Regions from separate parts of the Paenibacillus sp. Negev47 genome, predicted to be linked through region 1. Evidence: riboswitches for the same ligand, from Rfam matches in the RefSeq annotation. Region 1 holds a riboswitch; each other region holds the start of a gene.
What was found. Region 1 has a riboswitch for cyclic di-AMP ahead of AC4G47_RS23215 (HAD family hydrolase). Riboswitches for the same ligand answer to the same signal wherever they lie in the genome.

Region 2: it holds a riboswitch for cyclic di-AMP, as region 1 does, so the genes downstream of both, AC4G47_RS20180 (C40 family peptidase) here and AC4G47_RS23215 (HAD family hydrolase) in region 1, are expected to answer to the same signal.
Region 3: it holds a riboswitch for cyclic di-AMP, as region 1 does, so the genes downstream of both, AC4G47_RS00150 (resuscitation-promoting factor) here and AC4G47_RS23215 (HAD family hydrolase) in region 1, are expected to answer to the same signal.
Region 4: it holds a riboswitch for cyclic di-AMP, as region 1 does, so the genes downstream of both, AC4G47_RS00540 (C40 family peptidase) here and AC4G47_RS23215 (HAD family hydrolase) in region 1, are expected to answer to the same signal.

What each region holds. Positions count from the first base shown of each region.
Region 1 covers NZ_CM177754.1:5,130,516-5,133,706, reverse strand. Annotated here, with positions in the region: tRNA gene AC4G47_RS23225 (tRNA-Leu) at 375-457, shown strand; gene AC4G47_RS23220 (glutathione peroxidase) at 603-1,082, opposite strand; cyclic di-AMP (ydaO/yuaA leader) riboswitch at 1,453-1,628, shown strand; gene AC4G47_RS23215 (HAD family hydrolase) at 1,744-2,142, shown strand; gene AC4G47_RS23210 (HAD family hydrolase) at 2,530-3,191, shown strand, end outside.
Region 2 covers NZ_CM177754.1:4,519,351-4,522,541, forward strand. Annotated here, with positions in the region: tRNA gene AC4G47_RS20170 (tRNA-Leu) at 159-242, opposite strand; gene pelA (pectate lyase) at 417-1,370, opposite strand; cyclic di-AMP (ydaO/yuaA leader) riboswitch at 1,798-1,929, shown strand; gene AC4G47_RS20180 (C40 family peptidase) at 1,935-2,399, shown strand; gene AC4G47_RS20185 (carboxymuconolactone decarboxylase family protein) at 2,497-2,826, opposite strand; gene AC4G47_RS20190 (hypothetical protein) at 2,962-3,180, opposite strand.
Region 3 covers NZ_CM177754.1:31,982-35,172, reverse strand. Annotated here, with positions in the region: gene rnmV (ribonuclease M5) at 1-537, opposite strand, end outside; gene AC4G47_RS00150 (resuscitation-promoting factor) at 693-1,877, opposite strand; cyclic di-AMP (ydaO/yuaA leader) riboswitch at 2,149-2,402, opposite strand; gene AC4G47_RS00145 (TatD family hydrolase) at 2,644-3,191, opposite strand, start outside.
Region 4 covers NZ_CM177754.1:110,336-113,526, forward strand. Annotated here, with positions in the region: gene AC4G47_RS00530 (c-type cytochrome) at 1-127, opposite strand, end outside; gene AC4G47_RS00535 (GNAT family N-acetyltransferase) at 278-772, opposite strand; gene AC4G47_RS00540 (C40 family peptidase) at 1,128-1,598, opposite strand; cyclic di-AMP (ydaO/yuaA leader) riboswitch at 1,602-1,739, opposite strand; gene AC4G47_RS00545 (hypothetical protein) at 1,994-2,836, opposite strand; gene AC4G47_RS00550 (M1 family metallopeptidase) at 2,847-3,191, opposite strand, start outside.

The sequences.
Region 1 (3,191 bases):
GCTTTGTGTTTGAAAATCCGAATTATATGATAGTTATCTTCCCATAAATGTCCGCTTTTTGTCAATAGAATCCTTGGAATTTATTGTTTTAAAAATGATAAATCATATATTGTGTTATTTAATGTATCATTTTAAGTTAGGTATTCACAGGGTATAGGGGAAGATTATATATTACTATATATAAATGATTACACAGATCGGCTCTATCCGGAAAAGAGGGGATCAAAACTAATGATATGCAGTTCATGACTAAACATGACGAGAATATGCGATTTTTGAGGAAAATGCCTGGCTGAAAAAGAAGCATTAAAAAATACTTTACTTTTAGATCTAAACCCGGTATAATCAATTCTGTTGCCGATTATTTACGACATGCGGTCGTGGTGGAATGGCAGACACGCTATCTTGAGGGGGTAGTGGGCGTATGCCCGTGGAGGTTCGAGTCCTCTCGACCGCATCATATGAACGATTAAGAAGAAGCTTTCCTTTATTGGAAAGCTTCTTCTTTTTGTCTTTTCGACCATTATGACATCAAGTTAGAAAAAAGGCCATCCATTACCGAGGCGATCGTGCTTACCTTCCGGTTACGGGTGGCCTATGTATTATTTTTGAAGCAAGTTCTTGATATCTTCTTCAATCTTGTCGGGTGTTGTTTTGGGAGCATAACGTTTCAGTACCTGTCCGTTCTGATCCACAAGGAATTTGGTGAAATTCCATTTGATTGCTTTGGAGCCGAGCAGGCCAGGAGCTTCCTTGCTTAGATGCTGGAAGAGAGGATGAGCGCTTGAGCCGTTCACATCAATTTTCTCGAACATAGGGAAGCTCACGCCATAATTCATCTGACAGAACTCTGCAATGTCGTCCGAAGAGCCTTTTTCCTGTGCAAATTGGTTGCTTGGAAAACCCAGAACTTCAAACGGAGCATCCTGAAACTTGTCTTGTAGTTCTTGCAGACCTTTGAATTGAGGAGTGAGGCCACATGAGCTAGCCGTATTCACAATCAGTAGCACTTTGTCACGGTAGTCGGACATTTCAACTTCTTGACCGCGAAGAGTATTCACTTTGTAATCGTAGATTGTCATCTAAATCGCCTCCATTATATAATCTTATACCCCTTATTATATTGGTTGCAATTAAATAATACAAAACTAATATGGTGTTAAAAGAATCAAAACAGGCAAGTTGTGCAGAATACGTGAATGAATTGCGATGTGATTTTCGTCAGAGTGAGAATTAGATAGACTTGAAGAGATAGATAGAGTATAACCTTGTTGTAAGCGCTATTATGTATGGGTATTGGCGAAAATCTGCCGATTCGGTGATCTGTGCGGACTTTACACCGTCATGGCGCGGGTGTATGATTCATAACGTAATTTCAATTTAAACTAAATTGTACTTGAAAAACGAAACAAACGATAATATCGCTCGATCTTACTTTAAGATATACGAACGATGTTTTAATCGCTGAGTTTCCATTCATTGATGAGTGGGAAACGGGGGAACCAACGGAATGCGCTGTCCAGGACAGTGGGCATTCATGGGGTGAATTTTCCGGTGACAGCCGGAAATAGGGCGACTCTCGCGCCCGAATCCGTCAGCTAACCTCGTAAGCGTTAAAGGGAGAGGCAACAAGCCGTACGCTGGTTCATGGTGTTTTCGCCATGGATTATTTAAGAAGCGTTCGGGAGGCCTTGGTCCCCCACGCTTCTTTTTTGTTGTCTTTTCACGCCAAGGGAGGAACGAATGATGGATACTGAGATGATCTTAGTGACTGCTCCAAATGAAGCAGGACGCAAATTTATCAAATTGCTAATGTACAAAAAAATGCCGTTTGCCGTTCTAACCAACAGTGCAGGGGAAGAGCGTAGACTCCGTAGAATCGGGGTAGAGCATGTCATTCGCATGAACACGGCTGCAGCTCAAAAATGGTTTTTGCCGCAGGGCAGCGTAGGCAATGTGTTTATTTTCGAAAACAGCCTGAATCTGACCTGTCGTTATTTGCAAATCTGCCGTTCATGGACATCGAAGTCCCTGTGCGTCATTACGGAACAGAGTCATCCAAAGGGCATCTATCGGGGGATGGGCGCAGACCGAATTGTATATTCACTCAATGGGGAAGTCGGCTTTCTCCTGAATGGTTAGTGCGCTAGCTTGATAGCTTGTGATTGCTCCGGTGTAAGGGGCCTGTTATAATTGAATATATCAATAAACGGAAATTTGAGGAGACTCATGCTTGATGGTGGGTCTTCTTTTTTATGGTTTTTAGAGGTAGTTCAAAAAGTCCGCTTTTGATTACGAAGGATGCCTGGCGGCATCCTCAGCATCGAATATGAAATTCAGCCGAATAAGAATATGCTTACGAAGTATGTTTCCTTCGGAAACACTGTAGTTGCTCACGTAGTTTTCCCTACGCTCCGCTACTCCATTTCTAGCTTCATTCCATCTTCTCGGTACTGAAAACCAGACTTTTTGAACACGACTTTTAAATTAGGATCAGGAATCGCCTGTGGCTTACAAGGAGGAATTGGCGTGCCGGATGTAGGTGGAATAAAGTGGTTGTTTTTTGATGTTGGAGATACGCTGGTGGACGAATGGGAGCCGGTTGATGATATTATCGGACAGTTCGTCCGTGAAGCATGCGCTTTGGGGTATCCGGTGCAGATTGAGGCGGTACGAGAACTGTTCACGAACTGTTACCAGAATTATGAGCAATGGCCTATGAGAGTGGCTATTCGAACATTCATTGGAGACGAGAAGCACCAAAAACAGATTCAGGACAAGCTGAAGTTTCAAAAAGATCTTGAACGTCCTTTTCCTTCAGCGGATTCGGTTCTTGAGCACTTGTCGAAGCATTATCGCATTGGCATTATTGCCAATCAAAGTCCTGGAACGGAAGAGAGACTGGAGAGCTACGGGTTGCGGAAGTATGTTGATGTTCTGGCCTGTTCGGCTGAAGAAGGGGTGTCCAAGCCAGACCCTGAGTTATACGCTGTAGCCTTGAAGCAGGCCGGTTGTGAACCAGAGGAAGCCGTCATGATCGGGGATCGGATCGATAACGACATTATTCCTGCTCGGAAGCTGGGCATGCGTACGATACGGATTATGCAGGGTTACGGGAGATTCCAGCCGGAACTATCGGATGACGAACGTGCAGATTGGACTGTTGATTCATTGGATAAGCTCCTGCCGTT
Region 2 (3,191 bases), 610 kb from region 1:
GAACACGTTGAGACTGGTCACGACCGGGACGGAAGGACCGAATATTGATCGTATTCAAGTGTCGGCTCAGTAAACTATCGGACGAGACAACTTGTTTGGGACAATACAAAAAGGTTCCTCGAAGGTATTAGCCTAAGAGGAACCTTTTATTTATTTGATGCGGTCGAGAGGACTCGAACCTCCACGGGGGTTAGCCCACACGGACCTGAACCGTGCGCGTCTGCCAATTCCGCCACGACCGCATATTATATCTCCGTAAGCAATCTCGGCGACAAGAAATAATATATCATGCGGAATCTATCGTGTCAACAGTGAAAATAATAACAATAAAGCCCGAGCCAGACGTCCATGTCTGAGTCGGGCTTTACTTATAGTTACTAGGAATTGACGCAATGAAACCTGCGACTCCTTACTATTTACAGCTTGGAAGGCCAGTTACCGTACCATGCATAACCGCCTCTTCTTTCTTTATCAATATCACTTAGTTTGTATCTAACTACCCCGTCGCGACCAATAAAGATCGGTTTATCCGTTCCCACTTCGTAGAAGCGAGCCCAGATCGGTGCAGCTTTGGAATCAGCGATAATTTTGCTGTCTCCGTTTGCTCTTTCATACTTGTAACCCGTAATCTTCACTTTGTTAAACCACGCCTCGGCTCCTTTAATGGATGCCGTAATTTTGGCGTTAGCAGGTCTGGTTTTCAGGAATTTAACAATCGTTACACTCTCTGCAGCCGTCAGCGATGGTACTTCATAGATTCTTGCGCTTGCCGGTTTAAGGGAACTGGAATCATGTTGTTGTCCCCATGCTGTCAGCTTACCGCCTGAAACGACCTGTGTATTCAGAATCGCTTCTACACCTTTAGCAACTGAGTTCTTACTGCGATTGGCAAGGGCACTGTCGATAAACGAGAAGTCACCTTTACGCGTTGCTACTTCATCCAGCATGTACATGACGTTAATCATGGCATCATCATTATAAGTGATGTGTTTGTGATATCCGGAGCTTTGGTACACTTGCGGCCATCCACCGTTTGAATACTGCATATTAATCAAAAAATTGATTCCTTTAATTGCAGCCGCTGAGTAGCGCGGATCATTCGTCTTTTTGAATTCCTTCGCCAATCTTCTAATCTCTGAGTATGTAGCCTTGTTGTCAATCGTGGACTTCGCCCATTCTCCACTGGTTTGTTTATAATCCTTTCTCCAACCTCCATCTGGCAGCTGGTTCTTCAAAACATCGGAAATACTTGCTGTTGTACCTGATGCATCGGCAGCAGATACCGTTGCTACAGGGAGAACTGCCATTCCAACGGCTGAGAATACCATGGTACATGCTAGAACAAAAGTAACTATTTTTTTTGCTTTCAAAGATAACACTCTCCTATGTTCGTTTTAATAAATCTCCCACTTCTACCTAACTTAAGATTCGAACCCCAAACCTCCTTTATTTGAATTCATCGCACAATAAAATCAAATTCCATCCAATATGTGGATTGGATAAAACGATAATATGCAAAAAATCGATTTTTGTCAATATATGCAACTTAATCAATATAATCTCTTTAATTCTACATAACGGAATAGTTCTTTTAACTCATGACAAACTTATTTATTTGTCCAAAATCACCTTCAACGAATCAATAGTGACGTTTTTGTCATGAATGATACCCAAACTTGATCCCCTCTTTCATATAAAAACCGTAATTCCGATAACATTGGGGTAAAACGAAGGGTTTTAAATGGGTTTGACAATTACGCATTTATGCAATATAGTTTCAAATAGTTACAAAAACTTAATTATTCATTGCCGAGTTTCATGTTTGAAAACGGGGGAACCAATTTGGGTGAATTATTCTTATACATAGGAAATATAGGGAACCTTCTACCGAACCCTTAGCTAACTCCGTAGGCATCGAAGGGAGAACATTTATTTTGAAAAAACTGATTATCTCCATTTTTGGAGCAGCTGTACTATTTACATCCGGGGCAACAAGCACAGAGGCAAGCAGTATTAACTCCGTAGTGAACAACATGACAGGCATACCTTACAAGTGGGGTGGCACGACGCTGGCTGGCTTCGACTGTTCCGGGTTTATGAGATATCTTTTCAACAAATACAGCATTGAATTGCCACGTACTTCGCAGCAGCAAGCCAAGGCAGGTACTCCGGTATCCAAAAGTAACATTCGCACAGGTGATCTGGTGTTCTTCAATACGATGGGCAAAGGCATTTCACATACAGGTGTATATATCGGTGGCGGACAATTCGCTCATGCTTCCAGCAGTAAAGGGGTAAGCATCACCAAGTTGTCGAATCCTTATTTTAATGATCGTTACGTAACAGCACGTCGGGTGACTGGACAGTTTATGTACGATAAAATGTTAGGGAAAATGTAGGTATGATATAGAAAGAGGAGGCTCCGGATCACCCGGAACCTCCTCTTTTGTTTAGCTAGTCATGTATGGACCAATCCTTGTACTACCTTACCTGTATTTAATGCAACGCCTTCTGCACTCGCATTGCGCCTTGAGACAGCGCATGTCCGCCTCCGACAGCTCCAGCAACTGCAACGGTCTCCATGATCTCCTGATCTGTAGCACCCTTCGCACGGGCTTCTTCCACATGATAGAAGGTACATACCTCATTGTTAGCAAATAGGCCAATTCCGAGCGCAATGAGCTGTTTCGTCTTCGCATCAATTACGCCAGGCTGAAAACATTCTCCGGTAAACTCATGATACGACTTCACCACACCTGGCAGCACGTCGCTTAATGCTCCAATCTGATCCTTGTAGGCATGAACTTTATCATTCATCAATGTCATTTGCAGCACATCCTCTCGGCTATAGTTACAGATTTCCTCACTGTACCTATCTTCTCACCCGAGTAAGTCATTTATGCCAAGAAATCATGGTAATTGCAAACAATTAAATGTTCATGTTCTAGCGAAATTATACGGTTACTCACTAAGTAAACTTTGGCGCGGCTCGCTGAACAACTGATATCGGTAATTGCGATCCAGCTTAACAACACGTCGATTCCGACGACGGATAAGTACCTGCTCACCATCCCAGGCAACCACAATCCCGGTTACATCGTTAGTTTCCAGCTCGTCCCTCACTACTCTTACTTTCTCACCTGACAGACGCAGAGCGTCCAGTTCTGAATCACTGATCATGTTCATGGCTC
Region 3 (3,191 bases), 1.7 Mb from region 1:
TTCGCGTTCAATTTGCGCTAATGCTGTGGAGAACTCTTCCCGTGTAATCTGAAATACACTCAGACGTTTGTGAAACTGCTTACCATTACAATATCCAATGCCCAGCAGATTGCCCATCTCCATACGGCGTGCGGCGGCCTGCGGGTGTACGATAAGTCCTGCCGCAATGAGGTCCTCCCAATCGATGAGGCTTGGAGCACCTTCGTATGAAGTATGTACGCGTTCCAGCGCGTGCCGAATCGCCTCTGGTGAGGCGTTTTCCACCCCGATGTCTCCTTTACGCGTCGCATCGGCTTCCGGAATGAAGGCATGCTTGCAGCCAGGGACCTTGTTCGCAATAATTTTACGAATGCGCTCGCCGGCATGATCCGGATCTGTGAGTACAATGACTCCCCGTCTCTCCTGAGCAAGCGCAATCCGTTTTAGAATGCGTTGGTTGATGGCTGATCCACCTGTTTCTATCGTATCGGCTTGCACAGCCCGGCGAATGGCTACCGTGTCATCGCGGCCTTCCACCACAATCACTTCTTTTATCATGTTCCATTTCTTCCTTTCTAACGCAAAAAGAAGAGGAATATCCTCTTCTCTGCCAAACGGCGGGGGAGACTGAATTCAGACCCCTCCGCCGCATATTCCGCATGAATCATTCATGCAACTATTTTATAGCATTCCCATTTCAAAGTAAAACGATTTTAGTTCGCTTCCGGCTTCACCGGACCGATCACGTAGACCGTCTTGCCTTTCTTACGTCCAAAATTCAGGGCATGCTTCACACTGTCATAATATACATCAATTTTGTTGCCTTTAATGGCACCGCCTGTATCTTCCGCACGACGGAAGCCCAGACCCTCGATATATACCCACCAGCCAATTGGAATGACTTTGGGATCAACCGCAATGGTGCGCCCTTCCGTTACACGAGTACCGGAAGCTGTTTTGGTACCAATGCCAGGCTCTTCGGAAGAGTAGGCAGTCATGGATACGTTCTTAAGTACTTTGGAGTATTTAAAAGAAGTCCCGGATACGGTAATCACTTTGCTGCCCGAGGCAGATGTTTTCTTCGAGTTCGTTGTTGTAGCCTTTTTGGTTGTAGAAGTTTGAGCCGATACCATCTGAATCTCAGGTTCTTTCACGACCGGTTTCGCTTTGGTGCCGACAGCAATCACTTTATCTACACGATTATTCGCGACGGATTTGCCGACCATTTTTTTGGAGACCAATTCTCCATCCTGAAATACCTTTTCGATATGCTGTACAAGTGTGCCTTCTTTGCCGTTCACAACGACACGGTTATCCCCTTTGTACAAGCTAGGGTCAGCCGTTTTAATTACTTTGTAAGCGATTGGTTGCTCTACATCCACTGTACGCTTTGTTACACGCACTACACGGATCTTCATATCCGCTTTGATAGCAGTTCCAAGCGCCGGATACACTTTATCATTATTTTCAACTTGAATACCTGATTTTTGAATTGCATCTTCTACCGATGAATCGGTTGTATACAGAGTCTTGGTGTCTCCGTCTGCCGTAATGTTGACTGGAACGGCCCGCTCAATAACGATTCGGTCTCCATCTGTAATTGCTCCATTGAGCGGAATGGATACCTGATCGTGAGGGCTGACTGTGATTGACTGCTCCTCCAGCATTTCCTGAAGCATTCCTGTACGAGTCTCTACCACCTGAGCTTTGCCATCAATAACCAGTGAAATTTGTTTCCCGGCCTGACCGTAAACGACTAACAAGATCATGATTGTAAGCGCAATTGAGAAAATCGCGATCAATGCCATTTGACGCATGTTCTCATGCTTCCACCGCAACGCGAAAGACTTACTGGATGATCGTGACTCATGGGTCTCTTCTGGTTGGAATGTGCCCACTTCTCCGTCCTCCTTCATAGCCTCGTCGTCTAAAGTAATGCATGATGTCTTTGACGTGACTATACCAATTTTTCTACAGAACACAGGTCGGACCATATGACCGGTTCTGCACCATGAACCCATCTTCGCAACATGATGTCATCCTCCTGAATACCTACCGTATGATGACAACATTTCTTTTATTCAAAAACAAAAAAGCCAAAGAAAGAGTGTAAGAGGAACTCTTTCGTGGCTTCCGAATGATTTTGAATATCGGAAATTCATGCACGAGGTTGCCTCTCTTTTTCCGCTTGCGAGGTTAGCTGTCGGGTTCGGGCGAAAGAGAGCCGCCCTATCTTGGGTCACCCGCTCATGGCGGACGCCCTTGAATTCACCCCGAGACCCAAAGAAGAAATCAAATATGGCTTCGCAATTCCTTTCGCTGCTTTTGGGTCAGCGAATGATGCGCAGCAGCTAAATACACTGCTGTTTAAGCCCTATTGGTTCCCCCGCTCTCCGTTAACGGAGACTCAGCGAGACTGATTCATGAAAGTAATGTTGTTTCATCGGAAAGTGTCCCTTTGTTCATCCCCCGAACATCTGTCCAGTTTTCCGCACAACAATTCACTGAAAAGATGATATCCTGTTTTGATGCATGTTGTAAAGCGTTGATCAAGTACGTTTTTCTGAATATTTGGTTAAAATATTGTAATATTCTTGATCTATTTGGATCAAAGGGCAAATTACCTCCGCTTACCTGCCTTTTTCACCTGATTTACTCGATTTTTTAACAAATCCCAAATCGTTCCATGGCATTTTTGGTTGTTATTGCAGCAATTTCCTCTACCGAAATGCCTTTAATTTCCGCTGCTGCCTCTGCAACCAGACGTACATGCGCTGTCTCATTCCGTTTCCCACGATACGGATGAGGTGTCAAATATGGAGCATCTGTTTCAATGAAAAATCGGTCCATCGGAACCTTCGCCAGCACCTCTTTGGGCTGTTTTGCATTTTTGAATGTGATCGGGCCTCCGAAGGACAGATGGAAGCCCATATCGAGACAACTTTTTGCGGTTTCCCAGCTGCCTGAGAATGAGTGCATAACACCACCAACCTCGCCAGCTTTCTCTTCACGCAAAATTCTTATGATATCCTCGTGCGCATCTCGATTATGGATGACAATGGGCATGTTCACTTCACGAGCCAATGCAATTTGTTGTCGTAATACGCGATGCTGCACTTCCTTCGGTGAAGTATCCCAGTGATAATCCAACCCAATCTCACCGATCGCAACCACTTTTTCATGCTTGCATAAAGATGCAATCCATTCCAGAT
Region 4 (3,191 bases), 1.8 Mb from region 1:
TCGTCACTTCCGGCATGGTTGGTTTCGCTTCTTCAGCCACTTCCTCTTTCCCTGGAAGCGTAAACATTAAAACAATAGCTAAAGCGCATGCTGCAAAAAATACCCCGCTCATGATCCATTTGTGCATCCCTTATGTCCCCTCCAGAATGAAAGATCATCTAACCTGAAACTATCCATATCATTATAACGGAACCTGTAGTCACATCATAGCATTTTGTGGTAATTTTTTGAACTAATCACATAACAAGGAGCAGATTTGGTTGTTTTGCAATGAATTCTAATCACGAGGCCCTTCATAGACCATGCAGTGAAAGGGCATTAAGCCGGTAGGGGTCTGTCGTTCGTATGTATCCTGGATGACAAATCCACTCTTCAGATAGACTTGAATGGCACGGGCATTCCAAGTCAGCACTTCCAGGTCAATCTCATTCGTCCGGTTTCGGCGAATGGCTTCCTGTACAATGGCGGTGACAAAAGCTTTCCCTTGACCCTGACCACACAGCTCTGGATGCATGCCGAGGCCAATCCGGGTTACCCCTTGAAGGGGGAAGTATTGAACAAATCCATATATGCGTTCGTTCTGATCTAGAACAATCGCATATTGTTCCTGCCGTAGCTGTGCATCCCCAAATTCCACTTCAAGTGCCTTCATCTGCTCCCAGGGGAGCCAGCTGTAGATATTATAAGGCGGCTCGTATTGCCAATTGCAGATAAACTCCGCATGTTCTTCTAGCATGGGTACAACGTGAAACGTCACAGGGGCTTCATTCATACATCTGCACGCTCCTCTCATTCATCACCAAACCCTCTGTCCACTCTACAAAAGAGCAGTTCTTTTAGCAAGTCTGCAACTTTGGGAAAAAAATGAAACAAAAGTTCCGGTAATTACGTTTATATTATAACGGGATGGGTAAAAACATCATAAGGGCACGGACAAACGAACGCCAAGTAAAGCTGTTGATGTCGCAGGATATGCCTCGTGTGTTACTTGCTACGTGAACAGGGGATGAAGCACAAAAAAACCGCCGGATACATTCCTGCGGAGAATGTACCGGGCGGTTCTGTTATACTTCTTACTTCGTTCCAGTAGGGTTAATGGTTACAGCATCATGTTGCCCAGCTTGTCCCTAGTCAAGGGCCAGTGATTCATATGCGTCCGTGCTCATAATCCGTTTAGCGCCAACATAACGATTGGCCCAGTAGTTTTCGCTCAATGCACTGATCGTAACGCCTTTGGAAGAAGAGGAGTGTGCGAACTTTCCATCCCCTACAAAGATTCCTACATGAGATACGCCTTTACCTGTTGTATTAAAGAATACCAGATCGCCAGCTCTCATCTCCATGCGGGATACGGAATCGCCCATTTCGAATTGGGAACTGGATTGGCGTGCCAAATCAATACCCAACTTGTCGAATACATACCGTGTGAACCCGGAGCAGTCAAAGCCGTTAAGCGTTGTTCCCCCGCTTTTGTATGTAGTTCCCATTGCTGAATCAATTACTGTATCCATTTTTGAATCTGCGAATGCGCTGCCTGCACCAAGTGATAATGCAAATGTGAGGCTAAGTACAGCTGCGGTTAATTTCTTTTTGAACAAGAGAGATACCCCTTCCAACGCCTGCGAGGTTAGCTTAAGGATTCGGTTGAAGGTCCCCTATGATCCCTCTGTAGCAAGATCAATTCACCCATAACTGGTTCCCCCGCTTCCCAGGTGCCAGGAATTTGGCTATGCTAGTTATGCACCTGCGAAATCAAGAAATGACGATTTAATTTTAAGTAGTTACAAATATGAATATAAAGATTACAAAGTTGTTACTAAAAACTCACTGCGATTATTGTAACAGAGGTGTACCGGTTTGGCAACGTTTAACAATAAATTTAGCAAAAAAAACCTCGACCTTTGACGGGGAAAGGTTGAGGCTTGCCTATTTATAAGTACTTATTAGGCCATGAGTTTAACATGCGATGGTAACAATTTTTAAACGATCTGCTCTAACCTTTGGATGTTTTGGACTGCCATAAGCGAAAATGGGCGCATATTTTCCACAGGCTCATTAGACATCTGGCAAGAGGATACGTCTGTTGTAGTATAAGTCCGGTGAGTCCTGTTAGTAACCATGAGGCTGAAGTGAACGCCCCGAAGATAAGCAGGTGAACTCCGCCCAGCAGCAGTGCAATGCCAATCACGGCGATGAGATGTCGTAGTGCAATCCAGAGTGCTTTGAGTGTGCCGTGAGCGCCACCTTCTCCCTCCGGTGCGGAAATACCGAACTGCATGTAGAGAAGGACGTGATGGATAACCCAGCCATATATGAACCAGGCAGCTACATAAGGTATGCCGGGCAAGAGTAATTGAAGGGAATGAAATCCATCCAGTAGAATTGAATACAGCTTCGGTATGAGCCAGTAGGCGGGTAGAAGTATCAATAATGTACGTATGCTGTGGAGCAACAGCATCGGTTTCCACAGATTTTTGATTCCGCGGACGAATGGAATGCGCTCTTCAGTACTATTATAGTGCTGAAGCGAGTAGAGCAGTCCTGCTTGAATGAGGGGGCTGATCAACATGCGAACCAGCAGCATAGCCCCCAGGATCCACAGATAACGATGAACCTCCGGATGGGTGGACAGGTTAAGTTGGCTTTCCATTTTGAACAAAAGCGTACTTAACTCCCCGGCATCAGGGTCAGGATAGCGCAGGAGCAGTGGGACGACCGCTGATTGAACCATTCGATAGAGGAAATATCCCCATATGAGCTGATAGAGAAATAAGAGTGCTGCAATGAACATATGCTGACGGACGAGAAACCAGCCTTCGCGTATTTTTGCTTTCACCGTTTCCACCTCACCATGACAGACCTCCGAATATGGCTTCTATTAGTTTGGTTACACTCATGCTCCAGCGGGATTTTGTTGGCTCATCCAGTCCGGATTTCAGGAAATTGTTCATGTGGCGGTTCTCCAGCACGATCGTGTACAGAGGATCGGTCATGGCCCAGGAGACAGGGGATGTGTGAGTTAATTTATAGGTGATGCGATCTTCCTTGCCATTCCATTGCTTGGTGAGGATATGCCCGTCTTCAAAAGCAATGCGAACAGGAACGGCGTTGTAATCACTGCCTTTTTTCACGATCGTCACGGAAGACTCGTACAATGTTTGGCCGTCTTTTTGCACGGGTGTAACATGAAT